Regions from separate parts of the Paenibacillus sp. GM2FR genome, predicted to be linked through region 2. Evidence: predicted binding sites of a transcription regulator. Region 2 holds the regulator's gene; each other region holds the start of a gene.
The links. Region 2 encodes LexA, which represses DNA repair genes until DNA is damaged. Its sites were predicted from a motif close to CGAACATATGTTCG; they were not measured.
Positions count from the first base shown of each region.

Region 1 (4,633 bases), 3.5 Mb from region 2:
TGTACTCGTTGATTGCTTATTACCTGGCGTTTAAACTGATTGACATTACAATCGAAGGCATTGATCAATCCAAATCGGTTTGGATTATCAGTGATAAGCATAAGGAGATCGGTGATGCGCTGACCCAACGTTTGGGACGCGGCGTAACCTATCTGGATGGTGAGGGCGCTTATTCCGGGGACAGCAAGAAGGTTATCTTTGTTGTCATTACCCGTCTGGAAGAAGCGAAACTCAAATCGATCGTGGAAGATTGGGACTCCCAGGCTTTTGTCGCCATCGGGAACATCCATGATGTGAAGGGCGGCCGCTTTAAGAAGAAAGCCATTCACTAATAACCATGAAGTGTTATGTTCCACCCATGTTGAGAGTTAACACGGGTGGAACATTTTTTTGTTTAAGGGGCATCTGCGTGCAGGCGAAGCGCCTTCTTCTCTCGCCCATATTGACGAATGATTCTTGTCATCGCCTGCACTGCCGCGGATTGACCCACGGCCTGGTTCACGGTTCCGGTGAAATAGAGTCCTGATTCGGGGTGATGGAAGGCAAATGCGCCGGATTGCCCCCAGTGACCGATAAGTCCTCGCCCTAGGCCGAATGGAGAGAGCGGCTGTCTTGAAATGCCGATGCCATAGAAAAAGGGTCCAGGTGCCCATAGAAAATTCCATTGCCTCTGGAGCTCATCCAAATCGCTGATCGGAAACAAATCCCCGTTAAAAAAGGAGCGCAGGAACATCATCGTTTCCCTTGCCGTTGAGACAATGCCGCCTTCCGCTCCGATGGACGCCATGTACAAAGGAAGGTCCAAACGCTTTTTCTTATAATAGAAAGGAATGGGGCTGGTATCCTCGGGATCATCGAAAAAATACGTTTGTGTCAGATTCAGCTTGTCGAAGATGTACTCCTTGAATACGTTCTGAATGGATTCGCCCTTGATATTCTCGATTATTTGTCCAAGCAGCCTGTAGTTGGTGTCGGAATATTGGGCTCTATTTCTTTGGCCAGGTTTGAATTTGGGCTTTAGCCGTCTGGCTGCATCCAATGTTTTGTCCAGACTCCAAGCCTGATCATGCCCGGCAATGAGATCCGAGAAGACGTCCCCGGAAAAATAGTCCGGGATGCCTGACGTATTGGACATTAACTGTTTGACCGTGATTTCTTCGGTGTAATCCCTGTTCTCCATCATATGGAGTCCCGCCATGATCTCTTTTGAAAGGTACCTGCCGATTGGATCATCGAGCCCAATCCGCTGCTCCGCCCGTAATTTCAAAAGTACAGCTGTCACGTACAATTTGGTCACGCTGGCAATGAAATAGCGGTCCTCGGTCTGCATCTCCCCGCCGCTGCTGACAAGGGACAGGGATTGCATCTGGTCCTCAACGCATAAAACCGTGCTAAACACATTCCTTTTATTAGCGAGCCGAGCCAAGCATTCATCCAGAAGCGACTGCTCCAGGTATCTTCCCATTCTCCATATACCTCCCACAGATTGTTATTTATCGATGCCTTATTACAGCTTCACTTCTCCTGCTGTTTCCGCAAACGAGCGGCACGTATGAAATCTTCAGCGGCTTCGTCCATCATATGGATCATCTTGATGTCATCCATACTCTCCGTGAATAAATCATTGGCTAGCATGACACAGAGACCTGTCTGAAAGGTTTGCATTTTCAATAAAATAGATTGCAGCTCCTGATCAGAAAATCCCGAAAGCTCCGGGTCCTGCTTCATCAACACGATAACCTCACGAATTTGTTCCGGGGTATTCTTCATATGGGGATTGTTCTTCATAATCAAATCCCGGTAGAGCACAGGGTATTCCTTGGCGAACCGGAGACTTGCCATGCCGATATCCCGGAACGGCTGCCCGGATTGCTGCTCTGTAATCAATCCTCTGGCCACCTGGAAGGCCTTTTCGACGACCTGTTGAACCAGTTCTTCAGCATCGTTGAAATTGACATAGATCGGCGCGATGGAGCTGCCCAGACGTTCAGCTACTTTACGAATCGTAATGGACTCGATTCCATCGGTCTTGGCAATGTCAAATGCGGCTAGCACGATATCTTGTTTGGTGAACTTCGTTTTCGGTGCCATGGCTGTCTGCAACTCCTTGGATTAATTATATGTAGAACAATCGATATATATCACATGATATATATTAATTATAAAGCGGAATTGGACCAAGTTCAACATATTATGATGAAGCGTTGCTGGAGGTTAATTTGAAAATCCAATAAAACCCACTTATAATAAGAACATATGTTTGTTAAAATAATAATAGTTCAAAATACAGTAATAATACAGGATCAGAGGGGAGGAAGAGGAGTGGCTCGTACGTTATATGAACGGGTAACGACCAAACAGACTTTAAACAGAGTAAAGGAAGAGAGGATGCCCTTCGATTGGTCCATTAATCCGTACCGCGGATGCGGGCATGGATGCAGCTTTTGCTATGCCCGCGCTTTTCAATCCTTTATCGGTATGGGGGCGGAAGATGAGTTTCAGCATCATATCTTTATGAAGTCGAATGCAGCCGAAGCGCTGGAGAAGCAGTTATCGAGTGCGGCGAGGAAGTTTGATCATGATATTGAAGCGATGCGCAGATCGATTGGACAGGTTACGATCGGAACGGCAACCGATCCGTATCAGCCGATCGAGGGCAAGGAGGGGATTACGCGGGAGTGCCTGAAGCTGCTCGCTAAATACCGCATCTCCACGAGCATTACAACGCGTTCTCCGCTCGTGCTCAGGGATTTGGACATATTGACCCGGATGGAGAATGTGTCCGTTAACATCAGTCTCAACACGCTGAATGGGGACATCATCCGGAAGCTGGAGCCGGCATCGCCTCATCCGGAGGGCAGGCTCGATACGATCCACCGATTATCGGCTGCAGGCATACGAACGGGCTTGTTTGTGGCGCCTGTGCTGCCCTTTTTGACGGATAAGGAGTCGGAACTGAGGGATCTTTTGTCGCAGGCGAAGGTGAGGGGTGTTTCTTTTGCGATGATCTCGTTACTGAGACTGTCGCGTGACGTGAAGAAATGGTATATCGAAACACTTAAACACCAGTTTCCCGAAGTGGTACAGCCTTACCGCGAGTTATATGGACAGGGCGCATATGCCGAAGAGCATTACGTACGTTCCTTCAAATCGATGGCGGCCAGGCTGCTGAACGAATATGAGCTGAATGGACTGACCACGGGGGCATCTACTGCCATAGTGAGTGAATCCGGGACGATTGCAAGCGGGACTTCTCAAGAGAACGAGACGCAGGAAGGCGCTCGCGATCATCTTCGTTCAGTCCGGGACCTGGCTGCTCCTGCACAGCCAAGGAAGCTGCCTCAACCGGCAGCGCCAGTCTCCGGCAAGGAGCTTATGCCGGATATTGAGCAGTTATCCTTTCCTTTTTGACGATCCCTTTCCTTGGGGCTTCAGGTGTCGGATGACGTTCTCTATCGGTTGGGGAGGCAGGCTTTGAAGCAGGTCGCCCTTCTCTTTTAGCCGTTCTTCAATGTTCAACAGATGAAATTCCGTGGGAGAAACATCCTGACGGACCTCGTCCCAAGTGAGCGGTGTGGAGACGGTCCCAAGCCGCCGGGCCCGCGGGGTATATGGAGCAGCGAGTGTCCTTCCGCTGTAATGCTGAAGATAATCGAAGTAGATCTTATCGCCGCGATTTTTTTTAAGCCGTTCGATGGTGAACAGCTTAGGGAACTTCTCGGTTACATATTGCCCCACGAATTGGCCGACCGTACGAAGTTCATCGAACGTAACGCCTTCCGGAATCGGAACGATGATCTGCACCCCGGTAGCGCCTGAGGTTTTTGGGACGGAGGACAGGCCCAAGGAGCTCAGCACGTCCCCTACAATCGCGGTCGCTTCCATGATCCGTGGCTCCTCCGGCAGCGTAGGATCCAGATCAATCATCCATTCGCAGGGCAGAGTGCTGCCTGCCAGATGCAGGGAAGGGTGAAACTCAAGCGCAGCCAGATTCCCCAGCCAGAGCAGCTCCGGCAGTCCGTTCAACAGCACGTAGTTAATATTTTCGTGGACATAGGTCTGAACAAAAGGCGGCAGCGGCTCCGGCGCATTTTTCTGATAGAAGGATTCGCCCTCGGCCCCGTGCGGATACCGGATGGTCGTGAGCAGCCTTCCCCGGCAGTATCGGAGCAGGAATGGGGAGATGGCCGCAAGCTTTTGCAGATACATCGCTTTGGTAATGCCGACTTCAGGCCATAGCGGTTTGTCGGGATTCGTAATTTGAATCTCCTGTCCCTCGATCGTCAGGGTGCCTTTGACGGTACGAGCCATATTGTTTACACCCCCTCAATCGATACGAGTTTGGGATGGCGCATCATGCCATCCTGACTCCACTCGAGAAATGTGACCTGAACCGAAAGCGGCTGGCTAAGCCAGGCCAGCTGTTCTTTCTTCAGGTCGGTATGAAGCGTATTCCATATCGCGTCAGCACGATGGCTCTCGGCGTATTGCAGCAGCCTCTTCTTCGTCTGCTCATTAAGCCCCAGGGAAGCCCGGCCGATATAGTTGCCGTCGTCATCGGCAATGACGAGGCTGGCCACGCGGCCTTCCCTGATAATCATGGCGACGGCGGTGGCTGTCAAGTTCACGGCAA
Region 1 covers NZ_MKZM01000008.1:4,423,279-4,427,911, reverse strand. Annotated here, with positions in the region: gene PAEVO_RS20130 (YitT family protein) at 1-332, shown strand, start outside; gene PAEVO_RS20125 (serine hydrolase domain-containing protein) at 395-1,465, opposite strand; gene PAEVO_RS20120 (TetR/AcrR family transcriptional regulator) at 1,516-2,091, opposite strand; gene PAEVO_RS20115 (SPL family radical SAM protein) at 2,323-3,411, shown strand; gene ligD (non-homologous end-joining DNA ligase) at 3,394-4,311, opposite strand; gene PAEVO_RS20105 (ATP-dependent DNA ligase) at 4,317-4,633, opposite strand, start outside.
Region 1: the regulator LexA is predicted to act here: its motif matches at 2,250-2,263, upstream of PAEVO_RS20115 (SPL family radical SAM protein).

Region 2 (4,633 bases):
TCCCACCATCACGGCCTGATCCGCCTCGACACCTAACAAGTCAAGTGCATGCTGGAAGATGGAAACATCCGGCTTCCCTTTGCCAAAATCACCGGAGATGATGATATGATCAAAGTAAGGAACCAGTTCCGGAACACCGTCCAGCTTCTCCTGCTGCAGATCCGGACTTCCGTTCGTAAGAAGCAGCAGCTTCACATTCCCCTGCAATTCCTTCAAAACTTCAAACGTTTCTTCATATACGTATGGTCTTGTTCTGCGTTCAGCAGCGAATTGGGCAGCCAGCGTCTCGGCCAATCGTTCATTATCAACGCCCAGGCGCAGAAGTCCGCGTCGCCATGATTCCTTGCGGTATACGGGTGCCAGCTCCTGCAGCTTTCTGAATTCAGGCTGCGAACCAGCCGTAAAATTAGCCCACAAGCCTTCAAAAGGGTTAATTCCGATCATTTTGGTAAAAGCAAAGGTATCATATGATTCATATAATGCTCTCGCTTCTTCCCGTACTGCGGCCAAAAGTGATTGGGCATCTACGCCGGTCTCGTCCGCTCCTGCCTGGCATGTCACTTCAAACGCTTCCTCCACACTACGTTCATCCCACAATAACGTATCGTCCAAATCAAACAAAACCGCAGCTATCGGCATTTCTCTCCCACTCCTCATATATACACTGTGATCTATTCTATATGTTAATTATGCTCCACTGGAATTTGATGAGTCTTTGCGAACTCTTCCAATCTTTCGCCCATCGCTTTTGTATCATAAAGATTCATCATACGCGAGAATACCCAGTTGCCTGCTTTCCCCTTGCCTTGGATCACGACGGAACCCGAAGCCAATTTGATCTTCTCGATATCCGATACAGCCAAACGACGTTCCCTATTGAACTTCATCGTGGAAACGGAAGCACGCTCAATCTTCAAATAAGGTTTGCGCAGGAAAATCATGAGCGCTAACAGGATATACAAGCTGACACCAACCCAATTCAACACGTCATTGCTTCCGCCGGCTGCCTGGGATGTCGCCGTTCCGAGAAGCGCATACAAACCAGCCAGTGCAACGAGTACTAACGGAAGAACATACTTACGCCCCTTAAACACGTCATGCTTATCATTGACGGCAGAGCCTTGGTATGAGGTCAGTCCCTGCTTTTTACGCTGCTTGTTCAGCTGTGACATATTTTTGTTGACTTTTCTTTCCCATGATCGTGACATATAGTTCCCCCTGAACTCAATTTCAAAATATTACCAATCCATATATAAACTTGGGGTAACCGTATTCGATTCCACGAATAATCGGCACCCCAAGTATTATAATTCTATCCATCTATCTGGTCAGAAATCCACTGTTGTAGATCCATGCGACAGTTGATCGGCTAATGCTTTAATCGCGGGCCGCCTTTTTGTTCATTTTCATCAACCCATTCGATCGTTTCCAGCTGTTGTCTAAAATTACTGCGAATATTATTAAGGTATATTTCCCGAAGCTCAGCCCGTTCTTTGAGCTCTTCCGCGGTCAATCCCTCACTCTTCTGTTTTCTTGCTAGTACATTGATGCGTTCAACCAAAGTATCGATGTCCATGACTTCTCCTCCAATTCCGATATCATGTATAACTTAAACATGTGAAAAAGAGCTTGTCAAGGCAACAGCACCCTTGCAAACTCTTATTAAGAACAAATATGAACATATGATGCCATAAATGGGTTCCTCTATGTTAAGAAATCAATAGCCGTCTATTATAAACACGCTTATACTGCGTGAAATCACTTCGTTAGGCAAGCTTAGAAATATAAAGCGAGAAGTAGGGACATATATAAGGAAAGGTTTGCTCTTAGCGTCGTCCAATTACCAGACCGGTAAAGACAACACCTCTCCGGCCTGAATATCCGGACCTTTCAATCCGTTAATTCTTCGGATGCTATCCAGATAGACTCTCGTATCCATATCTGCCGGTTTATGAAGGGAAGCAATTCGCCACAAACTATCACCATATTGAACAATAACCTGCTTCTCCCCAGTGGGCTTGTCCATCCCCCCGGCAAAAACGGAATATGCTCCTGTCCAAAATGAAGCTACGATCAAGAGGATGAATAAAAGTTTTATAAATGGAATGGATGCCATTCTGGACTTCAATTGATTGCTCCAAGTCTCCGAGGAATTCTTCGTTTGCACTGGAACGTTCTCATAAATGCTGCGGTATGTACTGTATTTCAACATGGAATCATCATCTCCCAAACAAGTGTTCTCTTATGAATTTATATTAACACGAACACTTGTTTGATTCAATACCCAAAAGAACATTTGTTCTATTTTTATTTAGAACTTATGTTTGTACGAACGGAAGTTCTATGTTATAATTTTCCCAAACGTTACTAAATGGGGTTGATACGGCATGTCGAAAATATCCAGCCGCCAGCTGGCGATCTTAGAGTTTATCCGCAACGAAGTTCGTAGCAAGGGTTACCCGCCTTCTGTCCGGGAAATCGGCGAGGCTGTCGGACTAGCCTCCAGTTCAACGGTCCATGGACATCTAGACCGTCTGGAGAAGAAAGGCCTCATTCGCCGTGACCCTACGAAACCAAGAGCCATCGAGCTTCTTGGCCAAGAAGAGTCCGATAGCGCGAACCTGTTTACCCACACCATTGCCAGAGTGCCTGTTGTCGGTAAAGTCACTGCAGGTGTTCCTATTACAGCCATGGAGAACATTGAGGATTATTTTCCGCTCCCGCAGCATTATGTAGGCGACGATAAGGTGTTCATGTTGTCGGTAGTCGGTGACAGTATGATCGAAGCTGGCATTCACAGCGGCGACTATGTCATTGTTCGCCAGCAGCAAACTGCAGACAATGGCGACATTGTTGTAGCGATGACCGAAGAAGACGAAGCAACGGTAAAGACCTTCTACAAGGAGAAGGATCATGTACGATTGCAACCGGAGAATCCTACCTACGAGCCACTCCGCCTGAACCATGTTACGATTCTCGGTAAAGTAATCGGACTCTTCAGGGACGTCCACTAATTTCATATATCTATGAATATAAGAGGTTACCTCCCTTAATTGGATGGTAACCTCTTTACTTGTTTTATTTAACTCGCAGGGGGTATCATTGTATTGTCTTGGACTAGTACCATAGCATTTTGCCTAAGATCCAGCCGATACGTTCGCGTGAGTTTAGAGTCTGATGAACCTTCTCCGCCAGGCCCCTCCGTGGACTCTAGAACAAGCTTATTATCTTTCACCATAGGAATCGTGCCTGGTCTGTAATAGGAAGTGTCGGATACCATCATTTCTTCCTGGAACCGGAGCTGCACTGCATGCCCCGTTTCATGATCAACGGCGAATGCGTAGATTTCTATCCCATGGCAATCCCTATATTGCGGTGCAAGTATAAATACATCAGCATCCTGAAACGGCAAACGAATCATATCGACTGCTGCAGAGGTGGGTTGAATAAAAGTAATGTCCTCCAGCGTGGAGACTTCACCCGTAACGCCATGAGAAAGATATCGTACGCTGTAGTTTCCGGTAAACGACAGGTCGGTTTCGAGGCCGAAGCAGCTCGGTGCTCCCAATGTCGTTATTTTTTCCTTTTCTACAGCAACCACACTCAACCTTCCCCTATCTGTTAAGCCTTGTGCTCGGATCGTCTCTTCCGTACCAGGAAGTAAAGTCCCTGCTCTCTGTTGTTCCTCTCTGCCAAAAGGCAATTGAAAGGCAATTAAAATAGTCAGAAGCATTAACCCTCCAGCAAATCCAACTTGTAAGTGCTTCCGACGTTTAGGCTTGCTGTCGGTGAAAATCACGGACCTATGCACGTTTTTTTTCATTTCGGATGTGAACTTTTCATCTGAAAAGGGAGCTTTTTTAGCCCGGTTGTACCAGTCTGGTTTATCCTCATTCATCGCCATTCTCCTTCAACAGGTTCTGTACTTTTTTCCTTGCCCGATACAGTCTTGATTTTACGGTACCCGCCGCTAGGTTAAGGAACTCCGCAATCTGATTTATTGACATCTCATAGTAAAGATCCAGGATCAACACCTCCCTGAACTTCCTGGGTAAGGTCATAATCATGGCCCATATTTCATTGGTATACTGCCCATCCAAATACTCTACTTCCGCCGACCGGCTTGAGGCATCTGTGAGCAGCTTGTCCTTGAGGGTCACCTTCCGAAAGAAAAAAGTTTGTTTATATCGAAACGCGGTATGTCTTGTAATTGTAAGCAGCCACGTTTTTAGCGTCGCCCGACCGCGAAAGGTATGTATGCCAAAATAAGCTTTAATAAACACCTCTTGAGCAATATCGTCAGCCAGTGCTTGCTGTTTGGTCAGAAAATAAGCGTAATTCCAGATATCATTTCCGTATAAGTTCATGATTTTATCCAGTGTCTGTGTGTCCATCACCGTCATCTGCTTCAAGTATTCCAGCTCCAACCGATTCACCTCGTCTAATTAGAGTCATGGAAGTGAGCAAAGGTTCCCTTTTTTCGAAAAATAAAAAAAGAATCTTCCCTTTTATGGAGGGCGATTCTGTATTAGCTGCATTCCATGAACGGTTCTACAAAACCATAAACCAAAACCTATTGCCATTGCTATGAAACTAACGGAGCCTCTTCCCAGGCCTGTTTAAATTGAGAACC
Region 2 covers NZ_MKZM01000008.1:926,171-930,803, reverse strand. Annotated here, with positions in the region: gene PAEVO_RS04515 (HAD family hydrolase) at 1-639, opposite strand, end outside; gene PAEVO_RS04510 (hypothetical protein) at 684-1,208, opposite strand; gene PAEVO_RS04505 (DUF896 domain-containing protein) at 1,370-1,576, opposite strand; gene PAEVO_RS04500 (LysM peptidoglycan-binding domain-containing protein) at 1,841-2,212, opposite strand; gene lexA (transcriptional repressor LexA) at 2,388-3,014, shown strand; gene PAEVO_RS04490 (hypothetical protein) at 3,083-3,898, opposite strand; gene PAEVO_RS04485 (RNA polymerase sigma factor) at 3,891-4,436, opposite strand; gene PAEVO_RS04480 (hypothetical protein) at 4,586-4,633, opposite strand, start outside.

Region 3 (4,633 bases), 710 kb from region 2:
ACATTATTGCATATAAATACCATCATCCCGAATTCGGCCAGGTAGACAAGGAGGTTCACTACTATCTGGTTAAGGCAGAAAAAGGTGACCTGAAGCCCCAAATCGAGGAAATCAACGGGGTGGACTGGTTTGAGCCTCTGGCCGCTTGGAGGAAGCAGCGCAGCAACGGATACAACAACAATGATATCATCCTGCGTAAAGCGTTAACGCTGCTTGAAGTAAGCATTCCTGCGGATGAAGATATGAAATAATTTTAGATCTTTGCCCGCTTGTTCCAGAAGGGCAGATAGCATAGTGGAAGGGCGATGAGCGAGCATACGACATTGAACAGGGTTTGCGCATGGGCGATTTGTCCGGCCGGATCCGCCGCTAACCATCCGGATACGGTGGTTAAACCCGCTATGAACGGAGTAAAGAGCAGGACTCCGCCGATATTCAGCCCCATATGGGACCAGGCCACGAATCGTCCTGCTCGGGTACTGCCAATCGCTGCTATAAGTGCTGTTGCACAGGTGCCGACATTGGAACCCAGAACGATGGCAACGCCGATCTCCGGAGGCAGCGCACCGCTGGCTGCAAGTCCCATAGCCATTGCGATGACAGCGGCGCTGCTGTGCATCAGAGCAGTCAATATCGTTCCGGCTGCAATGCCCCAGAGGACGCTCCGCGAAGCGTGGTCCAGGAACCACTGGAACAAACCGAGGCTTTGAAGGGTCGGGCCGATGGATTGCATGAATTGTATAGCAAGCAGCACCAGCGAGAATCCGGCGACAGCAAGGCATAAAAACTGGCTGCGGATCAAATTGTTTTTTAACTTATCGTAGCTCAGAGGCACGCGCTCGCTGACGAGGACGGCCCCGACCCATAACATCAGCGAGAGGACAAGCAGGGGCATGGCGGCTTGTCCGATCTGCAGGCTGATGAGTTCGGTGGTTACCGTTGTCCCAATGTTGGTGCCGAGGATAACGCCCAGCGTACCGGCGAGGCTTAACAATCCGGCATTGGCGAAACCTATAGCCAGCACGGTAACGGCGGTACTGCTCTGCAGCAGGGCCGTGACCGCTGTGCTGGCGATCATGCCTTTAAGGGGCGTGGATGTCGCTTTATGGAGCCACTTATGCAACAGCGGACCGGCCCAGCGTTGGAGGGCAACCTCCATGACCTTCATGCCGAACAGGAACAGGACAAGACCATAACAGATGGGAAACCAGAGTGAGGATAGCATGATGTTCTCCTTTTTGTGAAATAAAGTGGTGGATTGGATATGAAGCAACCGCTACTGTGAAAGTCTGTCGATAGACTTTTTTCTTAATTACGTATATGACCCTTGGCGGACATGCATGCCTATTGAAATGGCCAGGGGCTAACTTAAGGAGTGAAATACAGTGCCATCGGTAATTTTGGAGCGCAGTCGAAAAAAGAGACTGGAGCAGGGGCATCCCTGGGTTTATAAAAGCGAGATTGCCTCTGTCGAGGGTGAACCCAAGCCAGGTGATATCGTATCGGTGTTAAACCATCAGGGCCGTTTTCTCGCCTCCGGTTATTACAACCCGCAATCTCAAATCACCGTACGCACCGTTTCGTATGAGCCGGTTGAGACGATGGACAAGGCTTTTTTTATCGCCAGGTTCCAGGAATGCCTGAAACACCGGGAACGGTTTATCGGAGATGAGAACGCCTACCGGCTGGTATATGGCGAGGCGGATTTTCTGCCGGGGCTGATTGTGGACCGTTTTGATGATGTACTGGTCTTGCAGCTGCTGACGCTGGGCATGGATCGCTGCCGCGAGGACATCGTGAACGCGCTTGTCGAGGTGGTCCAGCCGAAAGGAATCTATGAACGGAGCGATGTATCCATCCGGGAACTGGAAGGGCTGGAGCAGCGCACAGGCATTCTCTACGGGGAGTGTCCGCGCCACGTAACGGTGACGGAGAACGGCTTGAAGATCAAGGTGGATATCGAGGAAGGGCAGAAGACGGGCTATTTCTTTGATCAGCGGGAGAATCGGGCATCCATTAAGCCGTTAATGAATGGTTGGGGAAGCCGCAGCGGGATCACGCTCCAGACTGTGGAACGGGACGGTGAGATGAAGACCTTACCGGTGAACAAAAGCGGAAAAGAAGTCACTTTTCCCTATTGGGACGGAGCCACGGTGCTGGAATGCTTTTCGCATACGGGCAGTTTTACGCTGCATGGATGCCTTTATGGGGCCAAGAAAGTAACCTGTCTTGACATATCGGAGCATGCCATTGAAAGCGCCAAAGAGAATGTGGAATTGAACGGATTCCAGGATCGCGTGGAGTTTGTAGTGGACGACGCCTTCCAATATTTGCGCAACCAGGTAAAAGGCTTGGAAGAACGCGAACAACGTGCGCAAGGGGACCAGAAAGTGGATACCTCCAAACCGCTGACCGCGGGAGGTGGACGTTCTTGGGACGTGGTCATTCTGGACCCGCCGGCGTTTGCCAAGACCAGGTCTGCCGTCAAAGGGGCTTGCCGCGGGTACAAGGATATCAACCTTCATGGCATGAAACTGGTGAATGAGGGCGGTTATTTGGTTACTGCAAGCTGCTCGTACCATATGCGGCCGGATTTGTTTCTGGAGACGATTCAGGATGCGGCGAAAGATGCCGGCAAAATTTTAAGACTTGTGGAATGGCGTGCGGCTGGCAAGGATCATCCGCAAATTCTTGGGGTCGACGAGGGCCATTATTTGAAATTTGCCGTGTTCGAAGTGCGCAGCAAATCAAAGCTTTAAATTGCCGCAGCTACGCGGTTAATGCGAAGGGTCTTGCCATGGTGGGTGAACCACGATGGCGGGGTCCTTTTTTGGTTGCCCGCAATATTTTGGAATGGGAATGAAATCCAAACGTATGTTCCATTAAACGTTACTTATGCTATACTAGTAATCAGCATCTTTTTTGATAGAGAACGAACCAAGACGTGGATTTCACATGAATTTTGATAGATTTGACCAATAGATTCAAGGGCATGATTTCACCGGGCACGCAGCTGGTTTTGAAGGTGAAGGAGTCCCTTTCGAAAGACGATGTAAAGGGGGCAAAGCATGAGCATTCAATTTGTTATCGGCAGGTCGGGCAGCGGCAAAAGCACGTCGATCCGCCAAGAGATGATCGAGCGATTGGAGCAAGATCCCAAGGGGAATCCAATGATACTGATCGTTCCCGAGCAAGGGTCTTATGAAGCGGAGCATGCACTCGTTAATGCAGGAGGCATTCACGGGATGATGCGCGCGCAAGTGCTAAGTTTCCGTCGACTGGCTTACCGTGTCATGCAGGAAACCGGCGGGGCCGCGAAAGTGGCGATCAGCGAAGAAGGCAAGCGCATGCTGCTGTATAAAATTTTGCGGAGGCGCAAAGAAGAGCTCCAATTGTTCGGGGCTTCGGGGGAGCAGCATGGTTTTGTCGGCAAGCTGAGCGAGCTGTATACGGAAATGAAGCGCTATTGCATTGACGCTTCCTGCGTGGAGGAGCAGCTGGAACAGATGGTGTCAGGTTCCGGGAATTCACCGATGCTTCGGCGCAAGCTGGAGGACATTGTAACAGTCTTTCGCGATTTTGAGCTTGAGATTTCACGGTTTTACATGGATGAGGAAGATACGCTGGCCTCTTTGGCAGAGGGAGTGACCCAATCCGACTATATCAAGCGCGCGGACATTTGGATTGATGGTTTCCACGGCTTTACGCCACAGGAGTACCGGGTGCTCCAGGAGATTATGACCCATGCCAACCGCGTAACGATCGCGTTGACACTGGACAAGCCTTATACGAACGGGAATGCTCCGCATGAGCTGGATCTCTTTCATCCTACCGCGGTGACGTACATAAAGCTTAAAGGCATTGCCGATGAGATCGGGGTGGATACGGCGCATCGTATCCTGCAGCCCGATGTTCTTCCACGGTTTCAAGAATCCCCTCTGCTTGCCCACCTCGAACGCGGTTATGATCGGAAGAAACGTTGGACTGAAGCTGCCCGGGACGGAGTTACAGAGAGCAATCCGGACGGTAGAAGCGCAGGTCTTCTTCTTCATGCTGCCAGTCACCGACGGGCTGAAATTGAAGGGGCTTTACGTGAAATGGTGCGTCTCGCCCGGGAAGAAGGAGCAAGATACCGGGAAATGGCCGTGTTTGTCCGGAATATGGGGGAATATGAACATCTGATAGGTCCTTTGTTCAGGGAACACGGCGTTCCTTATTTCCTGGATCAGAAGCGAAGCGAACTGCATCATCCGCTGGTCGAATTTATTCGCTCTGCGCTCGATATCATCGGACGTCGCTGGCGTTATGAGGATGTATTCCGCTGCGTGAAGACAGATCTGCTGCTGCCGCTGGACGGTTCGCTTACCCGTGAGGACATGGACCGTCTGGAGAACCATGTGCTGGCTTCCGGAATCCAGGGCACGCGCTGGACGGATGGCCGTCCGTGGAAGGGAATTCCAAGCCTCTCATTAGAAGACGGGGAGAGCGAGGCGCGAAATCCCGATGGCATGCAGGTGATTGAGTATGCCAGAAAGGTGATTACGGAGCCGCTGCATGCGTTTGAGAAACGGATGAAAAAGGCTGCAAGTGCAATGGATCAGAGCACCGCAGTTTATCGGCTTCTGGAGGAAAC
Region 3 covers NZ_MKZM01000008.1:219,180-223,812, forward strand. Annotated here, with positions in the region: gene PAEVO_RS01070 (NUDIX hydrolase) at 1-251, shown strand, start outside; gene PAEVO_RS01075 (Na/Pi cotransporter family protein) at 254-1,225, opposite strand; gene PAEVO_RS01080 (class I SAM-dependent rRNA methyltransferase) at 1,386-2,759, shown strand; gene addB (helicase-exonuclease AddAB subunit AddB) at 3,069-4,633, shown strand, end outside.
Region 3: the regulator LexA is predicted to act here: its motif matches at 2,868-2,881, upstream of addB (helicase-exonuclease AddAB subunit AddB).